4 regions of the Mycoplana sp. MJR14 genome follow, and region 4 is predicted to be linked to each of the others. Evidence: riboswitches for the same ligand, from Rfam matches in the RefSeq annotation. Region 4 holds a riboswitch; each other region holds the start of a gene.
What was found. A riboswitch is a leader RNA that binds a small molecule or an ion and turns the genes downstream of it on or off. The one in region 4 is predicted to bind cobalamin.

Region 1 (4,444 bases), on a different contig from region 4:
AGGCGAGCGTCAGCCTCGCACTCGGCGCCAATGTCGAGCACCTGACCCTGACCGGATCTTCCAACACCGGCGCGACCGGCAACGGGCTCGCCAACCAGATCCACGGCAACGGCGGCAGGAACACGATCAAGGGCGGCGCCGGCGACGACATGCTCTGGGGCCACCGCGGCAACGACATCGTTGGCGGCGGCAAGGGTGCGGACCATTTCGTCTTCGCCAAGGGCGACGGCCGCGACACGATCACCGACTTCACGGCGGGCGGAACGAGCCACGACGTGCTCGATCTCTCCTCGCTCGACAGCATTGCGAGCTATGTCGACCTGACGAAGAACCACCTGCAGCAGGTCGGCGCCGACGTCCATATCGACGGCCGGAACGGCGACAAAATCGTGCTGCAGGACGTCAGCATCGCCCACCTCGACAAGGGCGACTTCCTGTTCTGAAGGGGGCGCGCTTTGCGGCGGCGACGCGTCCGCGACGCAAAACGTGCTTTATCGCGCAAGGACGTGCGCGGGTGGATGCCGGATCTGGTCCGGCATGACGGGGTCCCGGGTGGCGGGAAAGCGACAACGGCGCCGCCCGCCCGCCATTGATACGGCCTCAAGCCTCGATCTGCACGTCGCCGATCGGGCGGGAGCAGCAGGCGAGGATGTAGCCTTCGGCGATCTCGTCGTCGAGGATGCCGCCGTTGTGGTTCATCTCGACTTCGCCGGAGACCTTCATGACGCGGCAGGTGCCGCAGAGGCCGCCCTCGCAGGCAGCCCCGATGCGCACGCCGGCGGAACGGGCGGTCTGCAGGATGGTCTGGCCGGGCGGGCAGGACGCCTCCTTGCCGGCCATGGTGAAGGTGACGGTGGCGACGGCTGCGGCATCCGCCTCGCCGGGGCCGGCGCGCACGGCGAGCTCCTCGGCGGCCGGGGCTGCGGCCGGCTGGAAGCTCTCCTCGTGGTAGCGGGCCATGTCGAAGCCGCAGACCTTGAGCATGTCGCGCACGCCGCGCATGAACGGCTCCGGACCGCAGCAGAAGACGGTGCGGTCGCGGAAGTCCGGGGCCAGCAGCGCAAGCCGCGCGCCGTCGATGCGGCCGCGCAGGCCGTGCCAGCCGTCGCGCGGATTGCGGCCTTCGACGACGAAGCCGAGCGCCAGGTTCGGCATCTGCGCCGACAGGCATTCGAGCTCGTTGCGAAACAGGATGTCGTCCGGGGTGCGCGCGCAGGAGACGAAGGCAACGTCGGTCTGCGGCGCGCAATCGGCCATCCAGCGCGTCATCGACATCATCGGCGTGACGCCCGAGCCGGCGGAGATGAACAGGTACTTCTCCCCCGGATGGCGGACGAAGGAGAAGTCGCCGAGCGGACCGAAGGCCTTCAGCTGCATGCCGGGCTTCAGGTGATCGAACATCCAGCGGGTGCCGATGCTGTCCTTCTGCGCCTTGACGGTGACGGCCACCGAAAACGGCCGCGACGGGGTCGAGGACAGCGTATAGGTGCGCATCACCGGATCGTCCGGCGTCACCGGCAGCTCCAGCGTCACGAACTGGCCGGGCAGGTAGCGGAACCAGTTCTCGCGGTCGGAGCGGAAGGTGAAGGTCATCACGTCGGCCGTCTCGGCCGTGACCGCGATGCACTCCAGCAGGTGCTGGCGGTCGTTCCAGGGCTGGAGCTCGTCGAAGTGCCGGAACTGGCTTGCGATCGTCATCTTAGGCCACCCGGATCAGAGGCTGCTTGTCGCCCTGCAGGCGCTGCTCCATGAAGGTGCAGTACCATTCGACGAACTGCATCACGCCGCCCTCGTCGACCGGCGAATAGGGGCCGGGCTCGTAGGCGGGCGAGCGGATGCCGAAGGCGTTCTCCTCGACGATCCGGCGGTCCTGGTCGTTGGTCTCGGTCCAGACGTGGGTCAGTTCGTCGAGCGAATAGTCCACGCCCTCGACGGCGTCCTTGTTGACGAGCCACTTGGTCGTCACCTGCGTCAGCTCGGGGCCGAGCGGCAGGACGCGGAAGGTGATGGCATGGTCGGCCAGCACATGGTTCCAGGTCGTCGGGTAGTGGAACATCAGAAGCGTGCCGATGTGGCTCTCCTGCACGTCGCCGGACAGCGGCCGGCGGACGGCGCGGGCACCCGACATGGTGTAGCTCTCGGCATCGTCGATCAGCGGCATGCGGGCGAGGCGGAACTGGCCGGAGGGCGACATGCGGAACTCGCTCGGCAGGCCGGAGGCCTCGCATTTCGCCCAGTGGGCGGCGATCACCGGATCGTCCTTGGCGCCCTGCACGCCGGTGGCGCTCGGCGCCTCGGGATAGGTGCGGCAGAGCTCGGGATGGTTGGCCGCGCAGTGATAGCACTCGCGGTTGTTCTCCCAGACGAGCTTCCAGTTGCCCTTCTCGACGATGGTGCTCTCGAAGGCGACCTTGGTCTCGCCGAGGCGATGGCGGACGAGATAGGGCTCGGCGAGTTCCCGATAGGGCGCGAAGTCCGGCGCCTCGTCGGCGAGGCAGATGAAGATGTAGCCGCCGACCGTCTCGCAATGGACGGGTTTCAGGCCGTGCTGGCTCTTGTCGAAGTCTTCGGCCATGTGGCGGGCGAAGAGCAGCGTGCCGTCGAGCTCGTAGGTCCACTGGTGGTAGGGACAGACGAGCTTGGCGGACGCCCCCTTGTGCTGGGTGCAGACGCGCGAACCGCGGTGGCGACAGGAATTGTGCAGCGCGCGGATGACGCCCTGGCGGTCGCGGGTGACGACGAGCGGGTAGTCGCCGACCTGCAGGGTGAAGTAGTTGCCGGCCCGCGGGATCTCGCAGTCGTGGCCGACGAACAGCCAGTCGCGATACCAGATCGTCTCCAGATCGAGCTTGTAGTGGTCCTGGTCGATGTAGAACGCCTGATCGAGGCTGTAGCCCTCGCGCCGGTTCCTGATCTTGCGAAGTACGTCGCTGCGAATGTCCATTGCCGCTTCCTCAAAAAGCATTTGCTCGTCCGAAGCGGGCATGGGCAGTCGCGACCGTCGTGAAGACACGACTTCGCAGCGCCCCGGCTGCCCGCCGCAGCCAGTCACGTCATCTCTCTCCAAGGCTGGTTTCCGGGCTCGGGAGATGTCCTCTGCGGACCGCGCGGCGCCTTCCCGGACTTCTCCAGTGGCCTTTTGCCGCGATTTCTTCCCTTACCGTTGCGGGGGCAGCTCCGGATTTTCACCGGCTTCCCAATTATCCGCCCTCCCTAAAGAGGCAGCACCTTGAGCCTCTTCATCTAAGCGGAAAGGCGGGACGCCGTGCCGCTCAATTGCGACGTCGCCTTCCGCTTTGGCGACAGTGCGCGTCTTGCGATGCACAATGAAATAACGTTTTTATTTCAAATATTTGCCTCATCGGAAACCATCAGCAGATCAACAAATGTGCGACAAGACCGCAAAAGAGGCAGATAGTCTCTTTGCGTCACAACCGCGACCAGGTCGGGATCGGCCAGGCACCTCGGCAAGTGCAACCGGAACCGTTTCGTGGTAGCGTGACGTCGCGCGGCCTACCCGCGCCGGACCTCGGCGGAGGGCGGGGCCCCGCACCTCCGCGCATAATCGCCTCTGTGGCGACAACCAGCATATCCTCAGCAGCAAATGTCGACCTGTCACGGGAGGGTGAGCCATGGCCACCGATAGCGCATGTGACGACAGCAGCCGCACGCATGAAGGCAGCGAACCGGCCCTGAGCCGACGGAGCCTGCTTCTGGCAGGAACCGCGCTCGCCGCCGCCTCGACACTCGGCGGAACCGGGTCGCCGGCCCAGGCCCAGACCCAGACGCAGACCCAGACGCAGCCGGCTGCGCCGGCGAGCGGCAGGCCGCCGAACATCCTCGTCATCTGGGGCGACGACATCGGCATCTGGAACATCTCCGCCAACAGCCGCGGGATGATGGGCTACAGGACGCCCAATATCGACCGGATCGCCGCGGAGGGCCTGTCGTTTTCCGACTACTACGGCCAGCAGAGCTGCACCGCCGGACGCGCCGCCTTCCTCGGCGGCAACGTGCCGGTGCGCACGGGGATGACCAAGGTCGGCCTGCCCGGCGCGGCGCAGGGCTGGCAAATGACCGACGTGACCGTCGCCACCGTGCTCAAGGCGCAGGGTTATGCGACCGGACAGTTCGGCAAGAACCATCAGGGCGACCGCGACGAACACCTGCCGACGATGCACGGCTTCGACGAGTTCCTCGGCAACCTCTATCACCTCAATGCCGAGGAGGAGCCGGAGAACCGCGACTATCCGCGCGACCGGGTCCTGGCCAACGGCAAGACCTTCCTCGAGCAGTTCGGCCCGCGCGGCGTTCTGCACAGCTGGGCCAATCCCGACGGCACGCAGAAGATCGAGAACACCGGGCCGCTGACGAAGAAGCGGATGGAGACGATCGACGAGGAGACGCTGGCCGCCGCCAAGGACTTCATCACCCGGCAGAACCA
Region 2 (4,444 bases), on a different contig from region 4:
AGTTCCTCCAGCGGGCTCTCGTGGTCGAGGTTGTCGTCGTTGACGCGCAGCGCGTCCACGCGGTCATGGTCGTCGGCGAAACGCCCGGCGGCGACGGCGGCGCTGTCCACGACGGTCACCACGCCGTCCACCGTCACCTGCGTCTTGATCTCCGGCCAGTTGAAGGCGGCGACCAGCGGCTGCGGCAGCGCCAGGCCGGAGGTCTCGATGACGATATGGTCGGGGCGGTTCTCGCGCTCCAAAAGCTTCGACATGGTCGGGATGAAGTCGTCGGCGACGGTGCAGCAGATGCAGCCGTTGGTGAGCTCGATGATGTCGTCCTCGCTGCAGGCCTCCGCACCGCAGCCCTTCAGCACGTCGCCGTCGACGCCGAGATCGCCGAACTCGTTGATGATCAGCGCAATCCGCCGGCCGTTGGCGTTCTGCAGCAGGTTGCGGATCATCGTCGTCTTGCCCGCACCGAGGAAACCGGTGATGACGGTGGCGGGGATCTTTTGCTGGAGCATGGGCTCAACCCTTCATTTTCAGCGGCAGGCCTGCCGCGACAAAATAGACTTCGGAAGCGAGCTGCGCCACCTGCTGGTGCAGCCTGCCGGCGTGGTCGCGGAATTCGCGCGCCATCTGGTTGTCCGGGACGATCCCGAGCCCGACCTCGTTGGAGACGAAGATGAGCCGCCCGGGCGCGGTGACGACGGCGGCGGCGAGATCGTCGAAGGCTGCCGCCATGTCGTGCTTTTCGAGCATCAGGTTCGTCACCCACAGCGTCAGGCAATCGACGAGCAGCACCCGGTCCTCGCGCGCCGTGTCGTTGATGCGCTCCGGCAGCGCCAGCGGCTCCTCGTGCGTCACCCAGCCATGGCTGCCGCGCTGGGCCTTGTGCTGGTCGATCCGCGCGCGCATCTCGTCGTCCCAGGCGCGGCCGGTGGCGATGTAGTGCTTGGCAAGTCCGCTCTCCGCAGCCAGCCTTTCGGCGAATGCGGATTTTCCGGAACGCGCACCGCCCAGAACCAGGACGGCTCCGGGCGATGTCGTTTTCATCAGTCTGCCTTTGCGATCTTCTCGTTGGCGTAGCCCAGCGACAGGCCGAGCACGATCCAGAAGAACAGCGTCGTGGCGAGTGCGGCCACGGCGAACTCCGCCCCCAGCACGGCCGGCACGTTGCTGGCGATATCGGCCGGCTGCGGCGCGCCGTAGACCTGCGGCGCCGCGATCAGCGCGATGCCCGCGACCTTCGCCGCAAACCCGTCCTTCAGGATCACGAGATACAGCCCGACGGCCGATAGCACCACGGTCGCGACCCACCAGACCTGCCGGTCGCCGAGCTCGGCTGCCGGAAAGCCCGGAAGCTCCGGCGGCAGGCCGATCGACGGCAAGAGATGGACGGCGAGCCAGCCGGCAGCACCCCAGAGCGCACCGTTGGCAACCGTGATCGCATTGCCCGTCACAAGGCTGACGCCCGCCAGAAGCAGGGCGAAGCCGGCGCCGGTCACGAGATTGGCGAGCAGGGTCCCGGAAAAGCGGCTCATGCCGAACATGATGCCGCCCTCCTCATGCTCGCCCTCATGGGCATAGGCGACCGAGATCGGCGACAGATAGGCCGCGACCTCCGACAGCGCCGCGCCGATGCGCAGCGAGGAATGCTCCGCCTCCGGCTGAACCTCGGTGCCGGTCGCCGCGGGCGCGGCAGGCTCCGCCTCGCCACCCTCGTATTCCTCGGCATGCAGAATGAGCGGAATGACGCGCGCCTCCTGGGCGACCGTCATCAGGGCGCCGGAGAACAGCCCGGCCACCAGAGCGGCCAGGAGATACTTCACGATCATGACGTCAACTCCTCAGTGGCAGGGAAAGCCGTAGGAGTGGCGGGTATCGTGTGCGGTGTCGTGCAGCACGGACGAATTGGCAAGGCCTGCGCCGAATACCAGAAATCCGCCGACGAGAAGCGCAAAGAGACCGGCATAAAGACGATCGTTGAGGGAAAGCGAAACAGAAGAGACGTTCGAAGCAGCCATGACAACCTCCGTGCTGGCAACGGGGAAATCCCCAGGTCGGGCACCATGCCCTCATTGGCCGGCAGGTCTCCTGGCTCGCGGCGTCGGGCGCAATTGCGCCTGCGGCCCATCCTCGCCTTCCCGGGTGGAGCGCGGCATGAAAGGCGGACGATTCGTAGAAATAGAGGCGTCCAGACCCCGGTTCATCATGCCGCCACCCAGTGGCTTTTCCGGTCGCAACGACCGGTCGGATAGGCCTCGCCACTCTACAGTCGCGGGGTCGGCCGTGATTGGAGCGCCCTGATTGGGTCCACCCCGTCACGTTCCCATTTAAGCGCCCGTCCATCACTGGACCGGCGCACCTTCCAATAGTGGCGATGATTATGCCTGAGCAGGATGGAAGTCAATTGGCAGGAAACGGCGTCCGCCGCGTCGAATGCGTCGCCGCGGCGGATGCTCGATCAGGTGCCCTGGTCGCTCAGTAGCCCGGTCCGCTGATCGTCAGGTCGCCGCTCGGGCCGTAGCCGCCCCCGACCGGGCCTTCGAGGTAGTAGCCGTCGACCGGCCCCTCGTAGACGCCATAGCCGTCATTGTAGTAGCGGTCGCGCCGGGCGCGCTGGCGGGCGACGTATTCGCGGCTGCGGGCCTCGGCAAAGCGTGCCGACTGGCGCAATTCGCGGTACTGCTTGCGCGTCAGGTAGCCGTCCGGAGCATAGCCGGCCGAGCGCTGCCAGGCGGCGATCGCAGCACGCGTGCGCGGCCCGAAGACGCCGTCCGCCCCGCCGGTGCCGTAGCCGAGCGCGCTCAGCCAGCGCTGGGACTGCGCGCGCGTGCCCGTGTCGAGATAGGCCTCGCGCACGTCGGCCGGCGTCTGGTAGACCTTCGGTTGCTGGCCGGGCGCAGCCGGCGACTGACGCACGAGCGGCTCCGTTCCGGCTCCGAGAGGCGCAGCCGTGGCGGGCGCGTTGATGGCAGGCTCCCGGGTAGCGACGTCGCCCGGAGCCTCTTCGCTGCCGGCTGTGTTGCCGCCCTTTTCCAGCGCGGCGAGACGCTGGCGCGCCTCGTCGGCAAAACGGCCTTGCGGGAATTCGCGCAGGTAGCTCTCGAACGCCTGCGGCCGGCCGTTCAGCACGGCACGGCTCCAGCTGTTGTCCTCGCGGCGGGCCAGCCGCTCGGCCTCCCCGTCGGCTGCCGGGGCGCCGTCCGGGTTCGCCGCGGCGGTCGCAGCGGCATCGCCATCGGTGGGAAGCGCCTCGGTGTCGAGCGCGTCGGCCACGCTGCCGTCGGCGACAGGCGGTGCTGCGCTCGCAGCTTCCGCATTTGCCCGCTCCGCGTCAGCCTCGGCCGCTGCCGCCTCGGCCTTGGCCTTTTCGGCAGCGGCGGCATCCTCCCGCGCCTGCGCTTCCGCGGCGGCACGGGCCTCTTCCTCGGCCTTCGCCTTCTCGGCCTGTTCAGCGGCGAGCGCGCGTGCGCGTTCAGCTTCGGCTTCCGCAGCTGCCCGTTCCGCTTCCGCCCGTTCCGCCTCGGCCCGCGCGGCAGCGGCCGCCTCGGCCTGAGCCTTGGCTTCCGCCGCAGCCTTTGCTTCCGCTTCCGCCTTCAGCCGGGCCTGCTCGGCCTTCGCCTCCTGCTCGGCCCTCAGCCGTTCCGCCTCCGCCGCTTCGGCGGCGCGCTTGCGCTCGGCCTCGGCCGCCTGCCGTTCGGCTTCGGCCTTTGCCTCGGCGGCACGCCTGGCTTCGGCCTCGGCCCGCGCCTGCTCTTCCTTGCGCTGCCGCTCGGCCTCTTCCACGCGTTTGCGTTCGGCTTCCGCGGCCAGCCGCTCCTCTTCCGCCCGCTGCTTTTCGGCCGCGACCCTCGCCTCCTGCTCGGCCTTCAGCCGCGCGGCCTCGTCGGCCTTGCGTGCGGCCTCTGCCTTTTCCTTGTCCGAGGCGGCGGCGGTGGCGGCAACCGAGGGATCCTGCGGCTTCTGGTCGCCCGCGCCTGCAGCACCGCCCACGCCCTTGGCGTTCAGCTCGGCCAGCCTGAGCCGGGCCATCGAGGCAAAGGTGCCGTTCGGATAGTCCTTCAGATAGGTCTCGTAGCCCGCCGGGTCGCTGCTGGAGGACACCTTCTGCCAGAGGGAAAACTCGTTCTCCCAGCGCTTGCTGGCGCTGACGGGCGGCTTGGTCTCGGCCGCCTGTGCCGCCGGTCCGCCGGCGATCGCAAGCCCGATCAGCCCCGCCCACCCGAGTTTCGCAAACCGGCCACTGGTCATTCGAATTTCCCTTTCGATCGCATGCGACATCCCCCGACAGATAGCGGCGAGGCGATGGCCCTCAAGGTCCTTGCATCGGATTCTGGCGCAACTTTGGTGGTAACCTTAACCGACGAAGATGACGAAACCGCTTCGCCACCCGCCGGAAAAGACGTCTCACCGTCCCTTATTAATCGGGGCCCTCAATCACTTTCCATCAGCGTCG
Region 3 (4,444 bases), on a different contig from region 4:
CGACGTGTTCGATCATCCGCGCGACCATCATGTCCGCTTGCGGCTGATGGATGCCGACGGCGGCAACGACCGGGTGCTGTTCGAACTCTTCGGCGGGCAGGGGACGATGAACGTTCCGAACTGGTCGCCGGACGGATCGCAGTTTGCATTCGTCCGCTACGCCCCGTAAGCCCGGGGTGCCGGCAACAACCCTAGATTTTCACGGGTTAATTGTTTGGATACCAGTCCGATTAAATGAATGTTCCTGCTTGCAGGATAAGGTCCTCGTCCAAACGAGACGCGGCGGACAGCCGCAGGCATGTCTATGGGGATCGACATGGCGAGAACAGGGGCCGGCGCCGTGGCCGCGCGCCGGGGTGGGGTCAAACTGGGCATCGCCATCGCATCGGCGGTGATCGTGTTGCTGTTCGCCAGCGCCAATTTCCTCGTCCTCGACTATTCGGTCCGCCAGGCGAACGAGTTTGTCGCCGAGACCGAGAAGACCCTCGTCAAGAGCGAATTCCGCAACCAGATCGAGCAGGTGGTGCTCTACCAGAGCGGCCTGTCGGTATGGGACAGGACCTTCGATGAACTGGGCGACGGCAAGCTCAGCGAGCGGTTCATCAGGCACGACCTCCGGAACTGGCTGTGGCGGGAGTCCGGCTTTTCGTGGCTGGTGTTCGTCAAACCGGCCGGCGAACCGGTTCTGGCCATGCGCGACGGCATCATCGTGCCGGACGGGCAGTCGGAAGAGGTGCTCTACTGGATCAGCGACCTGATCAAGCGGGCGACGGCGAGCTACCACGCCTCCTTGCGGCGCACGCGCGACGGCTGGATCGTGGCGAAGTCGCCGACGAGTGCCGGTCGCGTGAACGGGGGCGTGCCGCAGATCAGCGCAACGGGCATGCGGGTGATCGAGGGGGGCATGAGCATCGTCGTCGTCCAGGCGGTGGTGCCGCGGCGGCTGTTCATCCCCGACGAGCGCCGGAGCCCCGTGCTGATGATCACGGTCAAGCCGGTGACGGCGTCGATGCTGGCGGAATCCGAGCGGCGCCTGGGGCTCACCGGCCTCGGCTTCTCGCCGATCACGACCGACGACCCGAACCTTCTGACGACCGGCGTGGGCGGCGACGCCTTCAACCCGATGGTGGCTTCGTGGCGTCCGAACCGTCCGGGATCGTTCGTCTGGACCATGGCGGTGCCGCACATCGCCGCGCTGATCGCGATCTTCGTCGTCGTGATGGGCTTCGGCGCGGTCAAGTTCTCCTCGCTCGTGCGCGCGCTCGAGCGAAGCGAGGCGAAGAACGCCCATCTGGCGCGCCATGACGCACTGACCGGCGTCCTCAGTCGATCCGGGTTCGATCACGCGATCACCGACCTTTCCCGGAGGGGGCAGAGGGCCTTTTCGATCATCGCCATCGACCTCGACCGGTTCAAGGCGGTCAACGACCGGCATGGGCATGCGGCCGGCGACGAGGTCCTGCGCGCCGTCGCCGCGCGGTTCATGGCCCGGCTCGGAGAGCACGGGGTGGTCGCGCGTCTCGGGGGCGACGAGTTCGCGGTGCTGCTTCCGGGGATCACGGACCCTGAGATCACCCTTCCGCTTGCCGAAGGCTTCGTGCGCGATGCGCTGGTGCCCGTGCCCTTCCAGGGCCAGTTGCTCCAGATCGGCGGCAGCGCCGGCATCGGCGCCTTTCCCCACCATGGCCAGTCGGCGCATGCGATCATGCTTGCAGCCGATGCGGCGCTCTATTCGGCCAAGAACGCGGGCCGCAACCGCGCCCACTACGGCGTGCCCGGCGGCGCCCAACCGACCTCGGACATCGAGGCGGCCTGAACACACGCCCTGCAAGGGGATATCCGGCAGACGCCGGACGGGCCCTCTTGCGCACTTTCGCCCCGCATGTGCAAATGGCGCTGCTAGGTGCCCCGCTTGCGCGGGGAGAATCGGGAATCCGGTGGGGCCGAGGACGACGTCCGCGTGCGCCGAAGCCGGAACGTGCCCAACGCTGTGACGGGGACGGCCAAGCCGCGAGGGAAACCCCTCGCCAGACAGCCACTGGTCGAAAGGCCGGGAAGGCGGGCGTGGCCGGGCGATCCGAAGTCAGAAGACCGGCCTGGCGAGATGGACCCGCCCGCGCGGACGGCGGTGGGGTCGCGAGCATTGTTGGGGAGTTGACGATGCGACCTTCCAAGCGGGACGAGCTTGTTCCCGTCCAACCCTTCACGGCGGCCGAACGGGCCGCAGTCTACCGCGCCATCGAGACCCGTCGCGACGTGCGTGACCAGTTCCTGAGCGATCCGCTGCCGGACGATCTGCTGGAGCGCCTGCTGGGTGCCGCCCACAGTGCGCCGTCCGTCGGCTTCATGCAGCCCTGGAGCTTCATCGTCGTGCGCGACCAGGCGGTGCGCGCCGGCGCCCACCGGGCGTTCCAGCGCGCCAACGAGGAGGCGGCCGCGCTCTTTTCCGGCGAGCGCCAGGAACGTTACCGGACACTGAAGCTGGAGGGCATCCTCAAGGCGCCCGTCAGCCTCTGCGTGACCTGCGACCCGGACCGGGCCGGCAGCGTGGTGCTGGGGCGCACGCACAATCCGCGCATGGATGCCTATTCGACCGTGTGCGCCGTGCAGAACCTGTGGCTGGCGGCGCGGGCGGAAGGGGTGGGCGTCGGCTGGGTCAGCATCTTCCACGATGCCGACATCCGTGCGCTGCTCGGCATTCCCGAGCGGATCGAGATCGTCGCCTGGCTCTGCCTGGGCTACGTCGATCGCCTCTACGAGGAGCCCGAGCTCGCGCTCAAGGGATGGCGCCAGCGGCTGCCGCTGGAGGAACTGGTCTTCGCCGACCGGTGGGGGCAGCGGCGCTGACGGCCGAGGCTTCGCAGCGGTTCAGTTCGCCCCGCCGGGGTTGCGAAGGTCGAGCGGCGGCTGGTCGTCGGGAAGGAAGCTCGGCCCGACCATCCGCACCCGGTCCTTTTCCGGATCGTAGGGCCGCTCGTTGACGACCGTTCCGGGGGCTGCGGCGCCCGCGACCGGATGCATCCGGATCGTCGTCACCGAGCCGACATCCTGCCTGATCGTGCCCGGCTTCGTGCCCGCGGCGGCGTTCGACGCGCCGCCGCCGGCGCCCGCCATCTTGCGGTAGTAGCCGGCAAGGTCGCAGCCGCAGGACGGGTCGGCGGAGCGGTCGCGGGACTGGTAGGCGTAGGCGTTCGCCAGAGCGGTATAGGGCCGTCCGGTCAGTGTCGAGATCATGTTGCTGCTGTCGAGCGACTGCAGCGGCTGGTAGAAGAGCTCCGTCTCGGTCTGCGGGCACATCATCGAACAGGCGCGCTGGTCCCGGCGGAAGTCGAGCGGGGTCGCCGCCGACGATATCGGGAAGAAGCCGCCGTCGCAGGTGCGCACGCACACCGTCCGCAGCGGGCCATCCTGCGCTGCCGCGCCCATGTTGTCGAACGTCGTCGGCATGTCCGGATCGTCGATTTCGGGAAGATCGCCGCCCTCCATGGTCACTTCTGCCTCTGCCTCTGCGGATGACTCGGCCGCGATGGTCCCCTCGCAGCCGTTCTCCGACAGGGCCGCCAGGATGCGGCCGCGCTCGGCCGGATCGCCGCCGAAGGACGCCTCGTCACGCTGTTGCACGAGTTGCCGGAGGTTGCGCTCCATCTGGTCGATCGTCGACGTGATGGCGGCGCAGGCGCCGGCATTCTGACCGCCGAAGACGGTGACGCTGCCGTTGCTGCAGCCGAGCCGGCGAAGGTCGGCCCTTGCCTGGCGCAGTTCGATGTTCTGCCTTGCGATGGCGCTGGCGTAGCTGCGCACCTGCTGGGCGCTATCGGCCGCGGGCGGCAGGTTGACGAGCTGCGACTGGAGATCGCTGCAGACGTCCTGCGCCCGAGCATGGGTCGGCGCCAGCGACAAGGCCAATGACAGGGCCAATGACGGGGCCATCGGGAGGGCCGTCGCAGCGGCCAGAACCCACACTCTTCCCAGTCCCCACTGCACCTCGTCCCCTCCCGTCGCGTTTGCCTCGCGGGTCGGGTGCGACGGGCGAGGGCGGCTTGAGTAACGCCGAAGCGGTTCTCCGGTTCCGGCGGGTCGGGCGGGAGCCCGTGATTTCCGCCGCAGACCGGGCATCCTTCCTCACGATCATAGCTTGGAGGGGCAAATGGGCAATGCACTCCCTCGAAAGTGATTAACGTCAATAATAGTTGATTTCTTTCTTCATGTTTTACGCAGCGGAATTGCTATCGCCGTGCCCTTGGTGTAGCAAATGCTGGCTGCGGCGGCCCCTGGCGGGGCATGTTGCCCGCCTTCCGGCGCCGCCATCCCGTCGAACGCACCATAGGTCACCGCATGCGCCTTTCCTCCGTTCTGCTCAGCCCGTTCTATGCGCTCCAGCTGGCCTCGGGTGCCAAGTCCTTCGCGGACAATCCCATCATCGGCAGCAAGACGCTGAACAGGA
Region 4 (4,444 bases):
TCGACGGCAGCGCCCACAATTCGCCGATCTTGAAGGCCTCGACCTTCTGGAAGCCTTCGACGATCGCCGTCAGGCTCTCGCGCGAGACGCTGCTCTGGGTATGGGCGACGTAGAGCCAGCCGAGCGCCAGCGTGCGCGGGATTTCGACGTCGCCGATCTTCATCGTCGGCAGCTGGCGATAGAAACGCCGCGGGAAGTCGCGGCGCACTTCCTGGATCGCCTCCTCGACCACATAGTAGTTGTCGAGCAGCCATTCGGCCGCCGGCGTGATCGTCATGCCCGCCTCGACGTCGCGGGCGGTCGTCTGGTAGACGCGGAAGATCTCCTTCTCGTTCTCCCGGTGCCGGGCACGGAAGTCGAACGGCGTGAAGCCCGGCAGCGTCTGCGCGCCGTTTCTCGCCAGGTCCTCACCGCAGGCGCTCAGTTCCTCGAGGGTGAAATAGGTATCCCGGATCGAGTCGTTGTAGTCGATCTGCTTGGATTCCGTCTCGCGCGACGAAGTCTGTGGTCGGTTGTGAAGGGACATCAGCGTCTTTTTCTGTTTTCGAGCAGGGTTGGTGGTTCCGGCGGCAGCCGGATTGCATTCGGCAGGCGGGACTATCCGTGCGGCTCCGCGTCACGGGACGGCGTCATTCGTTTCCTCCGCGACGGCCCGTCGGAAGGACCAAGACGCACGGGCACGCGCCCATCGGTTCGTGGGCGAACTGCAACGGACGATATATCCATATCCCGCTTGACTGAGTGACGCATGAAAACGGCATTCTTTAGCCGCAATGGCAGGCTGTTGCAACAGAACTGGAAGGCAGGGCAAGTCCACTCCGACAATAGATAGGCCATTATATACCGCGACTGCCCTACGCGATCAGCGGTGAACGGGGCCTGAACGCGACGCCGCCGATTCGGTTCCGTTCCGGATTCATTTCGGTCGACAACGCCTTTTGCCGCGTTGACAGCGGCCCCGCTGCCGAGCCACCTTGCGGCCATCAGGGTTCTTCCGAATCGTCGAAGATGAGGAAGCGAAGAGGGAAGCCGGTGCGATGGGAAACCATCCATTCCGGCGCTGCCCCCGCAACTGTAGGCGGCGAGCCGCTGTCCCCCATGCCACTGGCGCGAAAGCGTCGGGAAGGCCGGACAGAAGCGACGACCCGCAAGCCAGGAGACCTGCCCTGATGAACTCGTAACGTCCATGGGCGGGGTGTCCCACGGGTGCGCTTGCTCCGCGTCGAAGCGGAACTCCAGCATGCGTGCGTCCGGTCATCCCCCAATTCCAAGATTGGGGAAGTCAAATGTCTGCCATCATCAATTCCGAACCCTCCGGCTCCGGCAGGCCGGAATCCGTCTTCATCTCCTGGCTGCTGTGGCAGCCGCGCGGCGCCGATCTCGCCGTGGCGGCCGCAAAGGAAATCAGCAAGCTCGCACCCTATCAGGACCGCGATCCGGACATCGTCCGGCTCCGGAGGCTGTTCGAACAGCTGGCGGGGCGAACGGGCAGGCCGCACTGAAGCAACATAAAGACATATTGACATAAACATATCTTTATGTGATCTCCGATGCAGACATGCTGCATCGGAGGGCTTCGCCATGGCATCGGCCGACCTCGACGACCTTTTCGGTCCGGAACTTCCACCCCGCAACGGCAAGGACATCGCCGAGGCGCTCCATGCCGCCGCGCGTGAGCGCATCCTCGTGCTCGACGGCGCGATGGGAACGGAGATCCAGACGCTGGGCCTGGTCGAGGACGATTTCCGCGGCAGCCGCTTCGGCGACTGCGCCTGCCACCAGCAGGGCAACAACGACCTCCTGACGCTGACCCAGCCGGCCGCGATCGAGGACATCCACTATCGCTACGCGCTGGCCGGCGCCGACATCCTCGAGACCAACACCTTCTCGTCGACGACCATCGCCCAGGCCGACTACGGCATGGAGGACATGGTCTACGAGCTCAACCGCGACGGCGCACGCCTTGCCCGCCGCGCCGGCCTGCGCGCGCAGAAAAAGGACGGCCGGCGCCGCTTCGTCGCCGGCGCGCTCGGCCCGACCAACCGCACCGCCTCGATCTCCCCGGACGTCAACAATCCCGGCTACCGCGCCGTCACCTTCGACGATCTCAGGCTCGCCTATGCCGGCCAGGTCCGCGGCCTGATCGACGGCGGCGCCGACATCATCCTGATCGAGACGATCTTCGACACGCTGAACGCCAAGGCCGCGATCTTCGCCACCCGCGAAGTCTTCGAGGAAAAGGGCATCGAGCTGCCCATCATGATCTCCGGCACCATCACCGACCTGTCCGGCCGCACCCTGTCCGGCCAGACGCCGGAGGCGTTCTGGAACTCGGTCCGCCACGCGCGGCCCTTCTCGATCGGGCTGAACTGCGCGCTCGGCGCCAACGCCATGCGCGCCCATCTGGACGAGATCTCGTCCGTCGCCGACACCTTCGTCTGCGCCTATCCGAACGCCGGCCTGCCGAACGCGTTTGGCAAGTATGACGAGACGCCGGCGGAGATGGCCGCTCAGATCGAGGGCTTCATGCGCGACGGCCTCGTCAACATCGTCGGCGGCTGCTGCGGCTCGACGCCGGCGCATATCGAGGCGATCGCCGCCGCGGCCGCACGCCACCGGCCGCGGCCGATCCCCGACATTCCGCGCCACATGCGCCTTTCCGGCCTCGAGCCCTTCACGCTGACCGAGGCCATCCCCTTCGTCAACGTCGGCGAACGTACCAACGTCACCGGCTCGGCGAAATTCCGCAAGCTGATCACCGCCGGCGACTATGCCGCAGCGCTGGACGTCGCGCGCGACCAGGTGGCGAACGGCGCACAGGTGATCGACATCAACATGGACGAAGGCCTGATCGATTCCGGCAAGGCCATGGTGGAATACCTCAACCTGATTGCCGCCGAGCCGGACATCGCCCGCGTGCCGGTGATGATCGACAGTTCGAAATGGGAGGTGATCGAGGCCGGCCTGAAATGCGTGCAGGGCAAGCCGCTGGTCAATTCGATCTCACTGAAGGAAGGCGAGGAAGCCTTCCTGCACCATGCGAAACTCGTGCGTGCCTATGGCGCCGCCGTCGTCGTCATGGCCTTCGACGAGAAGGGCCAGGCCGACACCAGGGCGCGCAAGGTCGAGATCTGCACCCGCGCCTACAGGCTCCTCACCGAGGTCGCCGGCCTCGCCCCGGAAGACATCGTCTTCGACCCGAACATCTTTGCGGTCGCCACCGGCATCGAGGAGCACGACAATTACGGCGTCGACTTCATCGAGGCGACGGCCGAGATCACCGCCACCCTGCCGCACGTCCACGTGTCCGGCGGCGTCTCCAACCTCTCCTTCTCCTTCCGCGGCAACGAGCCGGTGCGCGAGGCGATGCACGCGGTCTTCCTCTACCACGCCATCCAGGCGGGCATGGACATGGGCATCGTCAATGCCGGTCAGCTCGCCGTCTACGACACGATCGAACCCGACCTGCGCGAAGCCTGCGAGGACGTGGTGCTGAACCGCGTTCCGAAAGCCGGCGGGACGTCGACCGAGCGCCTGCTGGAGATCGCCGAACGCTTCAAGGGCGCGGCCGGCAAGGAGGCCAGGGAGAAGGACCTCGCCTGGCGCGAGTGGCCGGTGGAGAAGCGCCTCGAGCACGCCCTCGTCAACGGCATCACCGAATTCGTCGAGGCCGATACGGAGGAAGCGCGGCAGGGCGCCGAACGGCCGCTGCACGTCATCGAGGGCCCGCTGATGGCCGGCATGAACGTCGTCGGCGACCTTTTCGGGGCCGGGAAGATGTTCCTGCCGCAGGTGGTGAAATCCGCCCGCGTCATGAAGCAGGCCGTCGCCCTGCTCTTGCCCTACATGGAGGCCGAGAAGCTCGCCAATGGCGGCGGCGGCGAACGCCAGAGCGCCGGCAAGATCCTGATGGCGACCGTCAAGGGCGACGTGCACGACATCGGCAAGAACATCGTCGGCGTCGTGCTCGCCTGCAACAACTACGAGATCATCGACCTCGGCGTGATGGTGCCGGCGACGAAGATCCTCGAGACGGCGAAGGCCGAGAAGGTCGACATCATCGGCCTGTCCGGCCTCATCACCCCCTCGCTCGACGAAATGGCGCATGTGGCGAGCGAGATGGAGCGCGAGGGTTTCGAGGTCCCGCTGCTGATCGGCGGCGCCACCACCAGCCGCGTCCACACTGCCGTCAAGATCCACCCGCGCTACAGCCGCGGCCAGGCGGTCTACGTCACCGATGCCAGCCGCGCCGTCGGCGTCGTCGCGAGCCTGCTGTCGGCCGACATCAGGCCCGGCTATGTCGAGACCCTGCAGGCCGAATACCGCAAGGTCGCCGACGCCCACGCCCGCAGCGAGGCGGAGAAGAAGCGCCTGCCGCTCGCCAGAGCCCGCGAGAACGCCTTCCGGCCCGACTGGTCCGCCTATCGCCCGAAGACGCCGTCCT

Region 1: another riboswitch for cobalamin. It lies ahead of P0086_RS06900 (aromatic ring-hydroxylating dioxygenase subunit alpha); the one in region 4 lies ahead of P0086_RS11750 (hypothetical protein).
Region 2: another riboswitch for cobalamin. It lies ahead of P0086_RS21465 (CbtB-domain containing protein); the one in region 4 lies ahead of P0086_RS11750 (hypothetical protein).
Region 3: another riboswitch for cobalamin. It lies ahead of bluB (5,6-dimethylbenzimidazole synthase); the one in region 4 lies ahead of P0086_RS11750 (hypothetical protein).

What each region holds. Positions count from the first base shown of each region.
Region 1 covers NZ_JARGEO010000002.1:543,940-548,383, forward strand. The annotation lists gene P0086_RS06890 (hypothetical protein) at 1-443, shown strand, start outside; gene P0086_RS06895 (hybrid-cluster NAD(P)-dependent oxidoreductase) at 601-1,698, opposite strand; gene P0086_RS06900 (aromatic ring-hydroxylating dioxygenase subunit alpha) at 1,700-2,944, opposite strand; cobalamin riboswitch at 3,050-3,247, opposite strand; gene P0086_RS06905 (arylsulfatase) at 3,633-4,444, shown strand, end outside.
Region 2 covers NZ_JARGEO010000011.1:145,052-149,495, forward strand. The annotation lists gene cobW (cobalamin biosynthesis protein CobW) at 1-506, opposite strand, end outside; gene cobU (bifunctional adenosylcobinamide kinase/adenosylcobinamide-phosphate guanylyltransferase) at 511-1,038, opposite strand; gene P0086_RS21460 (CbtA family protein) at 1,038-1,820, opposite strand; gene P0086_RS21465 (CbtB-domain containing protein) at 1,833-2,009, opposite strand; cobalamin riboswitch at 2,052-2,361, opposite strand; gene P0086_RS21470 (peptidoglycan-binding protein) at 2,467-4,239, opposite strand; gene P0086_RS21475 (cobyric acid synthase) at 4,422-4,444, opposite strand, start outside.
Region 3 covers NZ_JARGEO010000011.1:87,639-92,082, reverse strand. The annotation lists gene P0086_RS21220 (hypothetical protein) at 1-169, shown strand, start outside; gene P0086_RS21215 (diguanylate cyclase) at 317-1,816, shown strand; cobalamin riboswitch at 1,885-2,115, shown strand; gene bluB (5,6-dimethylbenzimidazole synthase) at 2,161-2,847, shown strand; gene P0086_RS21205 (DUF2865 domain-containing protein) at 2,869-3,930, opposite strand; gene P0086_RS21200 (phytanoyl-CoA dioxygenase family protein) at 4,336-4,444, shown strand, end outside.
Region 4 covers NZ_JARGEO010000004.1:242,827-247,270, reverse strand. The annotation lists gene P0086_RS11755 (glucoamylase family protein) at 1-526, opposite strand, end outside; cobalamin riboswitch at 970-1,184, shown strand; gene P0086_RS11750 (hypothetical protein) at 1,287-1,502, shown strand; gene metH (methionine synthase) at 1,582-4,444, shown strand, end outside.